4 regions of the Arthrobacter sp. HMSC06H05 genome follow, and region 1 is predicted to be linked to each of the others. Evidence: riboswitches for the same ligand, from Rfam matches in the RefSeq annotation. Region 1 holds a riboswitch; each other region holds the start of a gene.
What was found. A riboswitch is a leader RNA that binds a small molecule or an ion and turns the genes downstream of it on or off. The one in region 1 is predicted to bind S-adenosylmethionine.
Positions count from the first base shown of each region.

Region 2: another riboswitch for S-adenosylmethionine. It lies ahead of HMPREF3160_RS05445 (flavin reductase family protein); the one in region 1 lies ahead of HMPREF3160_RS02305 (O-acetylhomoserine aminocarboxypropyltransferase/cysteine synthase family protein).
Region 3: another riboswitch for S-adenosylmethionine. It lies ahead of HMPREF3160_RS09850 (acyl-CoA dehydrogenase family protein); the one in region 1 lies ahead of HMPREF3160_RS02305 (O-acetylhomoserine aminocarboxypropyltransferase/cysteine synthase family protein).
Region 4: another riboswitch for S-adenosylmethionine. It lies ahead of HMPREF3160_RS07210 (O-acetylhomoserine aminocarboxypropyltransferase/cysteine synthase family protein); the one in region 1 lies ahead of HMPREF3160_RS02305 (O-acetylhomoserine aminocarboxypropyltransferase/cysteine synthase family protein).

Region 1 covers NZ_KV788974.1:121,509-124,772, forward strand. Annotated here, with positions in the region: gene HMPREF3160_RS02295 (M20 metallopeptidase family protein) at 1-1,060, opposite strand, end outside; gene HMPREF3160_RS02300 (histidine phosphatase family protein) at 1,137-1,826, opposite strand; SAM riboswitch class I at 1,938-2,042, shown strand; gene HMPREF3160_RS02305 (O-acetylhomoserine aminocarboxypropyltransferase/cysteine synthase family protein) at 2,055-3,264, shown strand, end outside.
Region 2 covers NZ_KV788983.1:83,089-86,352, reverse strand. Annotated here, with positions in the region: gene rpsF (30S ribosomal protein S6) at 1-136, shown strand, start outside; gene HMPREF3160_RS05460 (single-stranded DNA-binding protein) at 190-789, shown strand; gene rpsR (30S ribosomal protein S18) at 860-1,099, shown strand; gene rplI (50S ribosomal protein L9) at 1,123-1,584, shown strand; SAM riboswitch class IV at 1,782-1,895, shown strand; gene HMPREF3160_RS05445 (flavin reductase family protein) at 1,936-2,460, shown strand; gene HMPREF3160_RS05440 (PepSY domain-containing protein) at 2,579-3,211, shown strand.
Region 3 covers NZ_KV788983.1:3,514-6,777, forward strand. Annotated here, with positions in the region: gene HMPREF3160_RS05100 (SDR family NAD(P)-dependent oxidoreductase) at 1-271, opposite strand, end outside; gene HMPREF3160_RS05105 (MarR family winged helix-turn-helix transcriptional regulator) at 529-1,056, shown strand; SAM riboswitch class I at 1,216-1,302, shown strand; gene HMPREF3160_RS09850 (acyl-CoA dehydrogenase family protein) at 1,312-2,781, shown strand; gene HMPREF3160_RS05115 (LLM class flavin-dependent oxidoreductase) at 2,771-3,264, shown strand, end outside.
Region 4 covers NZ_KV788989.1:22,481-25,744, reverse strand. Annotated here, with positions in the region: gene HMPREF3160_RS07215 (homoserine O-acetyltransferase MetX) at 1-48, opposite strand, end outside; gene HMPREF3160_RS07210 (O-acetylhomoserine aminocarboxypropyltransferase/cysteine synthase family protein) at 114-1,445, opposite strand; SAM riboswitch class IV at 1,534-1,649, opposite strand; gene HMPREF3160_RS07205 (VOC family protein) at 1,785-2,426, shown strand; gene HMPREF3160_RS07200 (CPBP family intramembrane glutamic endopeptidase) at 2,469-3,264, opposite strand, start outside.

The DNA of each region.
Region 1 (3,264 bases):
TATCCCCGAACAGGTCCCGCACGGTGTCGGCCACGTAGTCCACGTGTTCGGCCGAGTTCACGGTTACAGGGAAGTCACATTCGACCCTGTAGCTTGCACTCATCCCGTGTGCTTCCGCGATGCCTTTGGCGACGCGCTGCACGGCCGGCACGAGCTTTTCACGTGACGCCGGGCTGAAGGAACGCAGCGTGACCTGGATGGTTGCGGTGGACGGGATGATGTTCGGCGCAGAGCCCGCCTTGATCGAGCCGACAGTCACCACGACGGGGTCGAACGGGTCGAACTGGCGGGTCACCATGGTCTGTAGGCCGAGCACGATCTCTGCCGCGACTGGCACCGGGTCCGCGGCTTGGTGCGGGGCGGATCCGTGGCCGCCTTGGCCGTGGACGGTGATGACGAGGTCATCACATCCGGACTGTATGGTTCCCGGTTTGGAGACGAACGTCGCGTGCGGATAGCGGTCGGCGTACACGTGGATCGCGTACGCTTCGTCGACCGGCTGGCCTGCGGCTTCCAGTAGGCCTTCTTCGATCATGATTTTCGCGCCGCCAGCGGTTTCTTCGGCAGGCTGGAACATGCCTACAACATCGGCGGTAAGTTCATCGCGGCGCTGTGCGAGATACAGCAGCGTGCCCACCAGGCCCGCGGTGTGCATGTCGTGGCCGCACGCATGCATCTTCCCGGTTTCGGTGGGCGAATATTCAAGCCCGGTTTCTTCGGTGACCGGTAGCGCGTCCATGTCTCCACGCAACAGGACTACGGGGCGGCGCGTACCTTCAGGAAGCGGAGCAGCACCACGCAGAACAGCGGTCACAGAGGACTGCGCCTTCCCGGTGTGCAGCTCGATCCCCTCGATTCCCTCGAGGGCGTCCAGCACCGCCGCCTGAGTGGTGGGTAGGTGCCGGTCCAGCTCGGGATTCGCGTGCAAATAACGGCGCAACCGGACGATGTGCCCGTTGAGTTCCGCCGGGATCGGTTCTTGCGCCGCCGGATGTACCGCCGGAAGCTGTTGCCCCGGTGTTGACGTGTTTCTCGCTGATGTACTGGCGGTGCTCATCATGGGTGTCCTTGGCTTAGCTGGTGTCCGTGAACGGCGTCACAGTCAGTGTAGTGGGTGGCTGTGATGCAGCGCAGGGTTAGGGAAGTGCGCTGCGGATGTGGTGCAGGTGCGCTTCTTGGGCTGGGGTGAGGTAGCGGATGTCGCAGTTGCGCAACCCCGGATTGCTGATGTTCCACTCGTCCAGGGTGTTGAGCAGGCAGCGGGTGGTCGAGCCGTGGGATACGGCGATGACGCGTTGGCCTGGGTTGCGCTGGAGCGCTTCGGCGAGCGCTGTAGCGCTACGGCGGCCGGCGTCTTTGGAGCTTTCGACGCCTTCGAGGATCCCGAGCTCTTTACCGCGGGCTTCGACCTCTTCGACGTTGGGGAGGTGTGCCGGGAAGAGGTAGGTGAAGGTTTCTTTGTCGAGGTCGCCGTAGGCACGGCCTTCGTAGGGGCCGTAGGAGCGTTCTTTGAGCCCAGCGACGACGCGCGGCGCCTCAAGTCCGAGGTGTTCAGCGATGATCTCCGCGGTTTCGCGCGCCCTGAGTTGCGGGGAGGTGAGGATGACGTCCCACGGGCTACCCCATCGTGATGTCGCGTCAGCCGCCAGGGTTTCCGCCGCGGCGCGGGCTTGTTCGATGCCGGTCGCGTTGAGGGGGACGTCCGCGCTTCCTTGGAAGCGGCGTTCTTTATTCCAGTCTGTTTGCCCGTGGCGGACCAAAGCGAGAGACGGGACGTGGTGAGGGCTGGTGCTCATATCCCCCAGCTTAGGGCTCGCGTCGTGCATCGACACAGCCCGCTTTCCTCTGTCTCTCACACCGCCACCGCCGGCCCACGGCGCGCCTTAGTACGTCACATGCGTTTGCCCTGGCTCGAGTCGAGTGCGCATAATGGTGGCTGACCATCTAGAGCGGTCGAGGGACCTGGCCCTGTGACGCCGCAGCAACCATCGACGCAGCACCACCGCTGCAGCGAATGGTGCTCATGCCGGGATCGATGGAGTTGAAGGAGTTCCATGTCTTCTGCCGACCGTCAATTCGGTTTCCGTACCCGCGCCCTGCATGCGGGTGCCACCCCTGATTCGGAGCACGGTTCGCGTGCCGTCCCGCTGTACAACACGACGTCTTTCGTGTTTGAAAACGCGGACGATGCGGCAACGCTGTTCGCGCTGCAGAAGTACGGGAACGTGTATTCGCGTATCGCTAACCCTACGGTTGCGGCGTTCGAGGAACGCGTCGCGTCCCTTGAGGGCGGTATCGGCGCGGTCGCGACGTCTTCGGGTATGGCCGCTGAGTTCATCACGTTCGCCGCGCTATGCCAGGCGGGCGATCACGTGGTCGCTTCCTCGAAGCTCTATGGCGGGACCGTGACGCAGCTGGATGTCACGCTGCGCCGATTCGGCGTGGAGACCACGTTCATCGACTCAACCGAGGTCGAGGACTTCGCGGCCGCGATCCAACCGAACACCAAGGTCCTCTACACCGAGGTGGTCGCCAACCCGTCCGGTGTGATCACCGACATCGAAGGTCTCGGCGCTCTCGCCCACGAACACGGGATCCCACTGGTTGTGGACTCAACCCTGACCCCGCCATATATTTTCCGTCCGCTGGAACACGGCGCGGACATCGTGATCCACTCGGCGACCAAGTTCCTGGGCGGCCACGGAACCACCCTGGGCGGCGTCGTCGTTGAATCAGGCCGTTTCAACTGGGGCAACGGCAACTTCCCATCCATGACGGAGCCGGTGCCTTCCTACGGTGACTTGTCGTGGTGGGGCAACTTCGGTGAATACGGTTTCCTCACCAAGCTGCGCAACGAACAGTTGCGTGACATCGGCGCATCGCTCGCCCCTCAGTCCGCGTGGCAGTTGCTTATCGGCATCGAAACCCTGCCGCAGCGCATGGATGCGCACATCGCCAACGCCCGCGAGGTCGCGCGTTGGCTGGCTAACGATGACCGCATCGAGTGGGTCTCCTACGCCGGCCTGGAAGACCACGCCTACCACGAGCGCGGCAAGCAGCTCTTGCCGAAGGGCGTGGGCTCCGTGTTCAGCTTTGGTGTCAAGGGTGGGCGCGACGTCGGGGCTGAGTTCATCGCGAACCTGCAGCTGGCAAGCCACCTAGCCAACATTGGTGACGCGAAGACCCTCGTGTTGCATCCGGCATCCACAACGCATCAGCAGCTAAGTAAAGAACAGCTGATTGCGGGCGGGATCGGCGAAGACC
Region 2 (3,264 bases), on a different contig from region 1:
GGCTGAGGCCATCTACGCAGTGGTTAACTTCACCGCTGAGCCACAGACCGCATCCGAACTTGACCGTGTTTTGGGCCTCAACGAGTCCATCATGCGCACCAAGATCATCCGCCCAGAGGACCAGCGCATCAAGTAAGCGCGTCCTCAGCGGGCACAACCACGTTTCAACGCTTCACGCTAAGGGGAATCATGGCTGGAGAAACCATCATCACTGTGGTGGGTAACCTCACCGCTGATCCGGAACTGCGTTTCACGCCCTCCGGTGCCGCGGTAGCGAACTTCACGGTCGCTTCTACGCCGCGGATCTTCGACCGTCAGGCCAACGAGTTCAAAGACGGCGAAGCCCTCTTCATGCGCTGCAGCGTATGGCGCGAACACGCCGAAAACGTGGCGGAATCACTGACCAAGGGCATGCGCGTCATCGCCCAGGGTCGTCTCCGTGCCCGCAGCTATGACGATCAGAACGGCAACCGCCGTACCGCATGGGAACTGGACGTCGACGAAGTCGGCCCAGCCCTGCGCTACGCAACCGCACAAGTCACCCGCAACCAGCGAGGCGGCGGGGGTAACCAAGGCGGTTTCGGCGGCAACCAGGGCGGCTTCGGTGGAAACACCGGCGGCGGCTTTGGTGGCGGCAACCAAGGCGGAGGCTTCGGCGGCCAGCAGAACCAGGGCGGCGGCGGAGACTGGGGTGCGCCTCAGCAATCTCCAGCTAACGACCCGTGGGGTAACTCTGGCGGCTCAAGCGACTGGGGCGCAAACCCCGGCCAGTCCGCACCACCGTTCTAAATCGTTTTCAAACCAATACCCATCCCGCAGCTGACACTGCGGGCTCCAAAACAAACTAAGGAGCTCCACGATGGCTAAGCCTGAAATTCGCAAGCCTAAGCCTAAGGCCAACCCGCTCAAGGCCGCCGACATCGACTACATTGACTACAAAGATGTCGCCCTTCTTCGCAAGTTCATCTCCGACCGCGGCAAGATCCGCGCTCGTCGTGTAACTGGCGTTACCGTGCAGGAGCAGCGCAAGATCGCTCAGGCGATCAAGAATGCGCGCGAAGTTGCCCTGCTTCCATACTCCGGCGCTGGCCGCGGCTAAGCAAGAAGGAGGAGAGAAGAAACATGGCAAAGCTTATTCTCACGCATGAGGTAACCGGCCTGGGTGCTGCGGGCGACATCGTCGAAGTACGCGACGGCTACGCACGCAACTACCTGCTGCCACGCGGCTACGCGATCACCTGGACCAAGGGTGGCGAGAAGGACATCGAGTCCATCAAGGCTGCTCGCGAGGCCCACCGCATCGCGAACCTCGAAGAAGCACAGAAGATCGCAGACGGCCTCAAGGACGCTGAGATCCGCATCGAGGTTAAAGCTGGTGACACCGGCCGCCTGTTCGGTACCGTCAAGCAGGCCGACGTTGCAGCAGCAATCGAGGCTGCCGGCCTGGGCAAGGTCGACAAGCGCACCATCGAGATCGCACAGCAGGTCAAGACCACTGGCCACTACAAAGCCACCGTCCGCCTGCACGAAGACGTTCTCGCGAACACCACGCTGCACGTTGTTGCAGCACCAAAGGGCAAGTAACACTCAAGCACTCAGCGCGCGGAACCATAATGTGAACCGCGTGTCAGCTCACGTGTGAAACAGTCTGAGACGCGCCCCGCGAGGGGCGTGAACGAACGCCGCACCCGAGAAAGGGTGCGGCGTTCGTCTCATTAAATGAACTACATGACACATTCAGTTGCACGGCGTGCGCTGAACTGTTTATCGTTTAACACACGAATCATGAGTACGGATTTTTAGGCCCTGGCTAATCCGTCGGCAACCCTCTCGCGTAGGTGGGGTGCCCCAGGTGACGATTCGGCCGTCGGGAATGCCGGCGGCAAGCTGCGCCGGCCATTGTGGACGGCCGATACTTGCGAAGGATGAATCGCTATGTCCCTGACCCACACCATCGACCAGGCAACCCTGCGTTCGGCATTCGACCGTTTCCCTGTAGGCGTGGCAGCTCTCTGCTCCCGCGTGGGAGGCCACCACGAAGGCATGGTCTCCTCGAGCTTTGCGGTCGGCATCTCATATGAGCCAGCGCTCGTATCCTTCTCAGTTCGCAACGAATCCCGCACATGGCAGCGCCTCAAGCACGGCTATCGGCTCGGCGTCTCGATTCTGGCCGATGAACACCGCGAGGTCTGCTATCAGCTCGCCTCCCGCGACGCATCCAAGCGTTTCAGCGGCCTCGACGTCACGTTAGCTGACTCCGGTGCTTTGTTCCTGGACCGCGCCGCCCTGTGGCTTGAGACCTCGATCTATGACACGGTCCCGGCAGGCGACCACACCATCGTGCTGTTGAAGGTCCACGCTGTATCTCACGGCGAGGAACACGGAGAGCCGATCGTGCTGCACGGCAAGACGTTCCGCGACCTTGCGCAGCTTCCAGACCGCGCACTCGTAACCGCCTAAAGCCTGCTGTTTGGAAGGCGCTGATCATAGGACAAACGCGGGCAGTTAATCTAGGTTGGCTTAGAGCTGAGCAAAAAAAGCAGTGCTATCTGAGTCCCGATCTGCGTATATTGAGGCCATGGAGAAGAAACATGTAGCCCTCACGTCCGTAGCAACCCTCGCGCTGGTTCTTGCCGCTTGCGGTGCTCCAACGGAGGACAAAACCTCCGAACCCACCCAGGACGCCCAGCAGACCCAAACTCAGCAGACTGAGACTCAGCAGGCGCAGAACACTGACGCCGATGACGCTGATGGTAAGGACTCTGCAGACAACAACGCGCAAGCCCCAACCAAGGGTGGTAGCCAACAGAACGCTCTCAAGGCGATCGAGACCGCTGAAAAGGAAGTTGGCGGCAAGGCCGTTGACCTCGACTGGGATGACGATAAGAGCGGCTGGAGCGTAGATGTTGTCAAGGGCAATAAGAGTCACGAGCTCGAGGTAGCCGCTGACGGATCCAAGGTCACCAACCAGGATGAAGTCGAAGACGTAGACAGCGATGACCGCCGCGAATATGACGCGATCAAGGTAGAAATCGCTAAGGCGATCGAGACCGCGCTCAAGGACACCCCAGGCACCCTCGATGACGTCAGCGTTGACGAGGAGCAAGGCCAGATCATGTGGGAAGTTGATATCTACCCAGAGGGTGGCGGCGCCGACGTGACGGTCTATGTGGACGTCAAGAGCGGACAGGTCCTCAAGAAGGACAAATAAGCACGCAAAAGCATAAGCAATAGTGCAAGGTAGTTTGTGGGGCGGGCCCTTTC
Region 3 (3,264 bases), on a different contig from region 1:
CGGCGTTGTTCACCAGGATGTCCAGGCCGCCGAAGGTGTCCACGGCGGTCTTGACCAGCTGGTCGGCGGCCTCGCTGGTGCCGACAGGGACCACTGCGGCGACGGCCTTGCCGCCGGCTTCGGTGATGGAGGCGACAGCGGCGTCCGCGGTCTCCTGGTTGACGTCGTTGATGACCACGGAGGCTCCCTGGCGGGCGAGCTCCTGGGCGTAGGCGAGGCCCAGGCCTGCGCCCGAGCCGGTGACGATGGCTACCTTGCCGTCGAGGGACATGGGGTTCTCCTTCGGTGGTGACGTTCTAGATGTCGGTTCTGTTCAGAGAGCCTGCGTGCCGCCTCGCGGCGGATACTCTCGGATGGTCCAGGTGTGGCGTTCACCACACAAGAACCATGACAGTACATATAATTGAAATTGTCAATTATTTTTCGAGGCTTGCATTTCGAGTACGATCCTCTGCAAGGGACAAGCCTCTATATGGGCAAGATCAGCCGGATCACGTCCTCAACTACACGGACCAAGGAAACAGGCACATGACGACCACCCAGGACACCTCCGGAGCCGCAGTGAACCCGGCCGAGGCCGCCCAGCGCTTCCCCGCCCCCTCCACAGCGCTTGCGGCCGAGCGCATGGCGGAGTTCACGTCGTCAGAGCTCGCCGGCCAGGTCCAGTTCCTGGCGGCCCGGCTGCGCAGCATCGGCCACAGCCACGCCAACCGCGTCCTGCAGGAGGAGATGGGATTGAAGGTCCGCCAGTACTCCGTGCTGGCCCTGGCCGCCGCGGACGTGAACCCGTCCCAGCGCGAACTCGGCGACTTCCTGAGCCTGGACCCGAGCCAGATAGTGAACCTGGTGGACTTCCTGGAGAAGCGGGGATGGGTCGAGCGCCAGGTGGATCCGCGCGATCGTCGCTCCCGGATCGTCATCGCCACACCGCAGGGGCAGGATGCCTACCGGAGGGCACGCGCGCTGACCATGGCCTCCGACGACGTGGTGCTCGCCGCGCTCAGCTCCGACGAGCGGCACGAGCTGAGCCGGCTGCTGGAGAAAGTCGCCTTCTGACCTCTGCTTGCTGAGCCCCGCTAAAGCCTTACGAAACGCCCCCCGCGGGCCTGCATCTAAGCAGGCACGCAGGGGCGTTTCTTGTTGACGTTTTGTGACGCGCGCCGCCCGTCGGGCTGTTGACAGTGCCCTGCCGGCACGTATAAAAATGGTGCTTGTAACCCATCCAGAGCGACTGAGAGACCTGGCTCGTTGAAGTCGCAGCAACCGGTTTATGCACGGTGCTCCCGCCAGGAACGATGGAAAGGAATAACTGTGTCATCGTTGTCCACGCACACCCCTGTCCACCCTGCAGCAGCCGCCGATGCGGAAGCCAGCACCGCTGTTTCCTCGGCTGACTTGAGCTTCGCCGAAGGGCTACGTTACGTCACCACGCAGGACGCGCCGGTCACCCCGTGGGAGGCCGGCCACACGCCAAGCCTGGCAGAGTTGCGTGAGCATTTCGGCCCGATCTTTGACCGCATCGCGAGTGGGGCTTCTGAGCGGGAGGCGCATCGTGTTCTGCCGTTCGTTGAGATCGCCGAGCTCAACTGCGCCGGATTCACCGTGCTTCGCGTGCCTACCGAGTACGGCGGCCCGGGCGTGAGCTTCACCGACTGGGTGCAGCTGCTGATCGATCTGGCGGCGGCTGACCCGAACATCGCGCATCAATACCGTTCCCACGCGGGTTTCGTGGAGACGCTGCGGTACCAGGATGAGCAGACCCGCCAGTATTGGTATGCGAAGGTTTTGGCGGGCGATGTTGTGGGTAACGCATCCACGGAGATCGGCGGGAATGCGTTGAATACGCTCAACACCACGTTGGCTGTGCAGGCGGACGGCACTGGGGTGCTCAACGGCGCTAAGTATTACTGCACTGGCACCGCGTACGCGACACATACCCGGGTTTCGGCCACGCTGCTTGATGCGGATGGAACACCGACCGAGGGTCGACAGTTCGCTGTCGTTTCCACGCGGGCTCCGGGCGTTGAGCTTGAGGATGACTGGAACGGTTTCGGTCAGAGCCTCACCGGTACGGGAACCACGCGTTTCACCGATGTGAAAGTTGCGCCCGAGCACATTCTAAACCGCGTTCCCGGCAGTGCCGAGGCGCAGTTTGAGGCGCCGCTGTTCCAGATTGTTTTGCTCGCCGTGCTGGCCGGTATTGCTCGCAACGTTGTGAACGATGCGGCGGCTGGCGTGCGCCGGCGGACCCGCTCCTTCAATACCGGATTGGGTGTTCCGCACTCTGAGGACCCGCAGATTCTGGGGGTTGTGGGCCGGCTTTCGGCGCAGGCTTTCGTAGTGGAGTCGGCGGTGGTTGAGGCTGCGCGGCGGCTCGAAGCCGCCGAGGGCGTGCTTTCGCTCGAAGGCGAGGACGCTGGCACCGGCGATGGCAACGGTGACGCCGATACTGGCGCCGCCGCTACTGGCAACACTGACGCTGGCACCGGCGCCGCTACTGACACAGCGCAGCGCTTGCTGACTGAGGCGGAGCTTGCTGTTGAGCGCGCGCACGTGACTGTGCCCGGCATCGTGACCAGTATTTGCTCTGACCTGTTCCTCACGGGTGGCGCATCGAACACGTCGCGGGAGAAGAACCTGGACCGGCACTGGCGCAATGCGCAGACGGTCGCGACGCATAACCCGATTGTGTTCCGTGAGCGGATCATCGGCGACTACCTGGTCAACGGCACCGTCCCGGAGGGTCTCAACGCGATCGGTGAGGTGCGCCGTGCTTCTTAACGCGTTTGAGATGGCCACGCCGGTGCATCAGTCCCCTGGTTTGTGGCGGCATCCGGAATCCCGGGCAGCGGATTTTGACCAGTTGAGCTACTGGACCGGCCTGGCGCAAACCTTGGACAAAGGCGGTTTCACGGCCCTCTTCCTGGCCGATGTGCTGGGGACCTATGACGTGTACGGCGGCAGCGACGCGGTCTCGCATGAGCGCGGCGTTCAAGTTCCGTTGCTGGATCCTTTCGCTGCGGTGTCTGCGATGGCTGCGGTCACCCGTAGGCTCGGTTTCGGGTTGACGGCGTCGTGCACGTATGAGGACCCGTTCCTCTTGGCGCGCCGGTTCGCGAGCCTGGATCACCTCACGGGTGGCCGGGTTGGCTGGAACATTGTGACGTCGTATCAGGATTCCGCGGCCCGCAACCTCGGTTTGGAGCGGCAACTGCCCCACGATGAGCGTTATGACCGCGCGGACGAGTACATGGACGTCATGTA
Region 4 (3,264 bases), on a different contig from region 1:
GCTCTCGGGAGCGTTGTGTTGTGAGTGTTCTCGTACATCCAACGTCATAACGCTGCTTTCGCTTCGTGAGTTTCTATCGCTTCCGTTGCCACATGCCAATGTCCCGGCGCTAGTTAGGCGCGGGCGGCGTGGAAGGCGTCGAAACCCTTCTGCAGGTCGGCGATGATGTCATCCACGTGTTCAAGGCCCACTGAGAGGCGTACTGTGCCTGGGCCCACGCCGGCGGCTCGCTTCTCTTCCGGAGACAGCTGGGAGTGGGTTGTGGATGATGGATGCGCCACGAGCGAGCGGACGTCACCGAGGTTGGCTACAAGCGAGTGCAGCTCGAGCGCGTCCACGAAGGCGCGGGCCGCTTCCTCGTTGTCTTCAGCTCCCTTGATCTCGAAGGAGACGATCGCGCCCACCCCTTCGGGTGCGTAGTGGCGGCCACGCTCATACCACGGGCAGGATTCCAAGCCGGCATAGATGGTCGCGGAGACGTCATCGCGCGCTTCGAGCCATTGAGCGACCTTCTGCGCGTTCTCGATGTGCCTCTCAACACGCAGAGAGAGCGTTTCGAGGCCTTGGGCGATCAGGAAGGAGTTCATTGGGGAGATCGCAGCGCCGGTGTCACGCAACAACTGCACGCGGATCTTCAGGATGTAGGAGAGGTTCGCACCCAGTGGCGAGCCAACACCCATATCGCGGCCGTAAACGATGCCGTGATAGGACTCATCCGGCTGGTTGAAACCCGGGAAACGCTCCGGGTGTTGGGTGTAGTCGAAGTTTCCTGAGTCAATAATGACCCCGCCCATCGCGGTTCCGTGGCCGCACAGGTACTTGGTTGCGGAGTGAACCACGACGTCGGCGCCCCATTCGATCGGGCGCAGCGAGTACGGGGTTGCCAGCGTGTTGTCAATGATGAGCGGTACGCCTGCCTCATCGTGTGCAATCGCGGCGATGTTTTCGATGTCGAACACGTCTTGGCGCGGGTTACCGATGGTCTCGCCGAAGAAGGCCTTGGTGTTCGGCTTGATTGCCCCGCGCCATGCATCCAGGTCGTCTGGATCTTCCACGAACGTGACCTCGACACCGAGCTTAGGCAGAGTGTGCTTGAAGAGGTTCTGCGTCCCGCCATAGAGGGATGGCGATGCGACGATGTGATCGCCGGCTTCCGCAACATTGAGGATCGCATAGCTCGTAGCCGCCATTCCGGAGGCGACGAACAGCGCACCGACGCCGCCTTCGAGGCTTGCCATGCGGTTCTCGATGACTTCGGTGGTCGGGTTACCTAAGCGCGTATAGATAGGCCCCAGCTCGCTCAGCGCAAAGCGGTTGGCAGCAGCCTCGGTGTCAGGGAAAACATACGCGTTGGTCAGGTGGATCGGTAACGCTTGCGAACCCGTGGTCGGGTCTGGAGTCTGGCCGGCGTGGATCTGACGAGTTTCGAACTTTTGTTGCGACATATACAGTGCACCCCTTGATTCATAGGAGGGGCTTGCCCGCATACACCGGTTGATTTGACGTAACGTCCGCCCGGATACGGGCGGGCAGAGCCCGCGCTTGCCACAGCGGCATTCCCGTGTGACCAGGTCCTCACCCGGGGCACCCCGCCGCGGACGGAGGGTTGCCGGCCAGCAAACCGGGGTTTTGCACTGGCACTCATGACCTTGGCAATTAGCCTACAACACGCCAACCCACTGGCACCACATAACGCCCACCACACCCGGTTTGATCCACAGGCCGGACTTCAACTTAGGTAAACCTAAGTAGAGATGTGGCTCACACAGTGTCAGATTTAACCCATGAAGCTCGATCACGTTTCTTACGCTTGCGGGCCAGAAGGCCTCATCACCACCGCAGACCGTATCGCCGATCAGCTCGGGCTCCGGTACGTCAAAGGAGGCGTGCACCCACGCTTCGGAACACGCAACGTGTTCTTCCCCCTCCACAACCACCAGTACCTCGAAGTCGTTGAGGTACTAGACCACCCGGCCACTCTCCAGCAGCCGTTCAGGAAGGCAGTACGCGCCCGAAGCGAGATGGGTGGCGGATGGATGGGCTGGGTCGTCTCAGTAGAGGACCTCACACCTATCGAGGAGCGCCTGCAACGCGGCGCGGTCCCCGGTTCGCGTAAGTTCCCCGACGGGCGAGAGCTCACGTGGCGCCAGATCGGCATCAACGGGCTCATCGCAGACCCTCAGCTTCCCTACTTCCTCCGCTGGGACGAGAGCTTCGAGGACCTGCACCCATCCCGGGCTGAAGAGCCACACGGTGAAATCGTGGAACTCACGATCTCCGGTAACCGCGAACGCATCGACGAATGGCTCGGCCACCCAGGTGAAGACTTCAAGGGCGAGGTCACATTCAACTTCACCTCCCCCTCCGGGATGCCGGGCCTGCAGTCAGTCACGTTGAAGACCCCGAAGGGCCTCGTAACCCTCTAACAGCGTTGGCCCGGCGGCGGCTGACAGGGCCGACGGCGCGGGCTAGCTACCGTACCCGAACCATGCCGCGAGCAGCGGGTAGCCCACAAACGCGACCGCATCGAGTAAGAAGTGCGCCCAGATGAGCGGCATGATGCGGCGTTTGTGCAGGTAGTAGAGCCCAAAGATCACGCCCATCGCTACGTTGCCGATGAACGGCCCGATGCCTTGGTAGAGGTGGTAGGAGCCACGCACTACGGCGCAGAAGATGATGATCGCGGCGGGCGTCCATTTCAGTGTTGCGAGCCGCTCATGCAGGTAGGCGAGCACCACGATCTCTTCAAGCAGCCCGTTCTTGAGTGCGGCCAACAGCAACACGGGTACGCTCCACCACGCGTCCGGAAGGCCCGAGGTCGTGATAGCAGTCGTGACACCGAGCGCCCTGCCCGCTGCATATACCGCGAGGGTTCCTACGCCGATGAGCACGAAGAATGCGAAACCCACTGCGGCGTCGCTACCGCATCGTTGACCGTCGATGCCCCACCTACGCCAAGGCTTATTGCCCGGCCAGCGTGAAACAAGGTAGATCACGAGCGCTACCGGGGCAAGCGCAAAGAAGATGCCGGCAAGCTGATACAGCAGATCAATCCACTCACGCGTGCTAGTTGAGGTGTTGAGGGCCGCGGTCCCGGAGGAGATGGGGCCGCGCGTGATGGTGTCGAGCAAGTCGATGAGCGCATACACCCCGGATTTGCCCAAAGAGAGCGCTAGGACGATGCCGATCTCCCACCCCAGGGCCTTTCGCGAGGGCGCCCCCAGCTCGCCCAGGCCGGGCGTCTTCGCTGAGCCGTCACCGTCT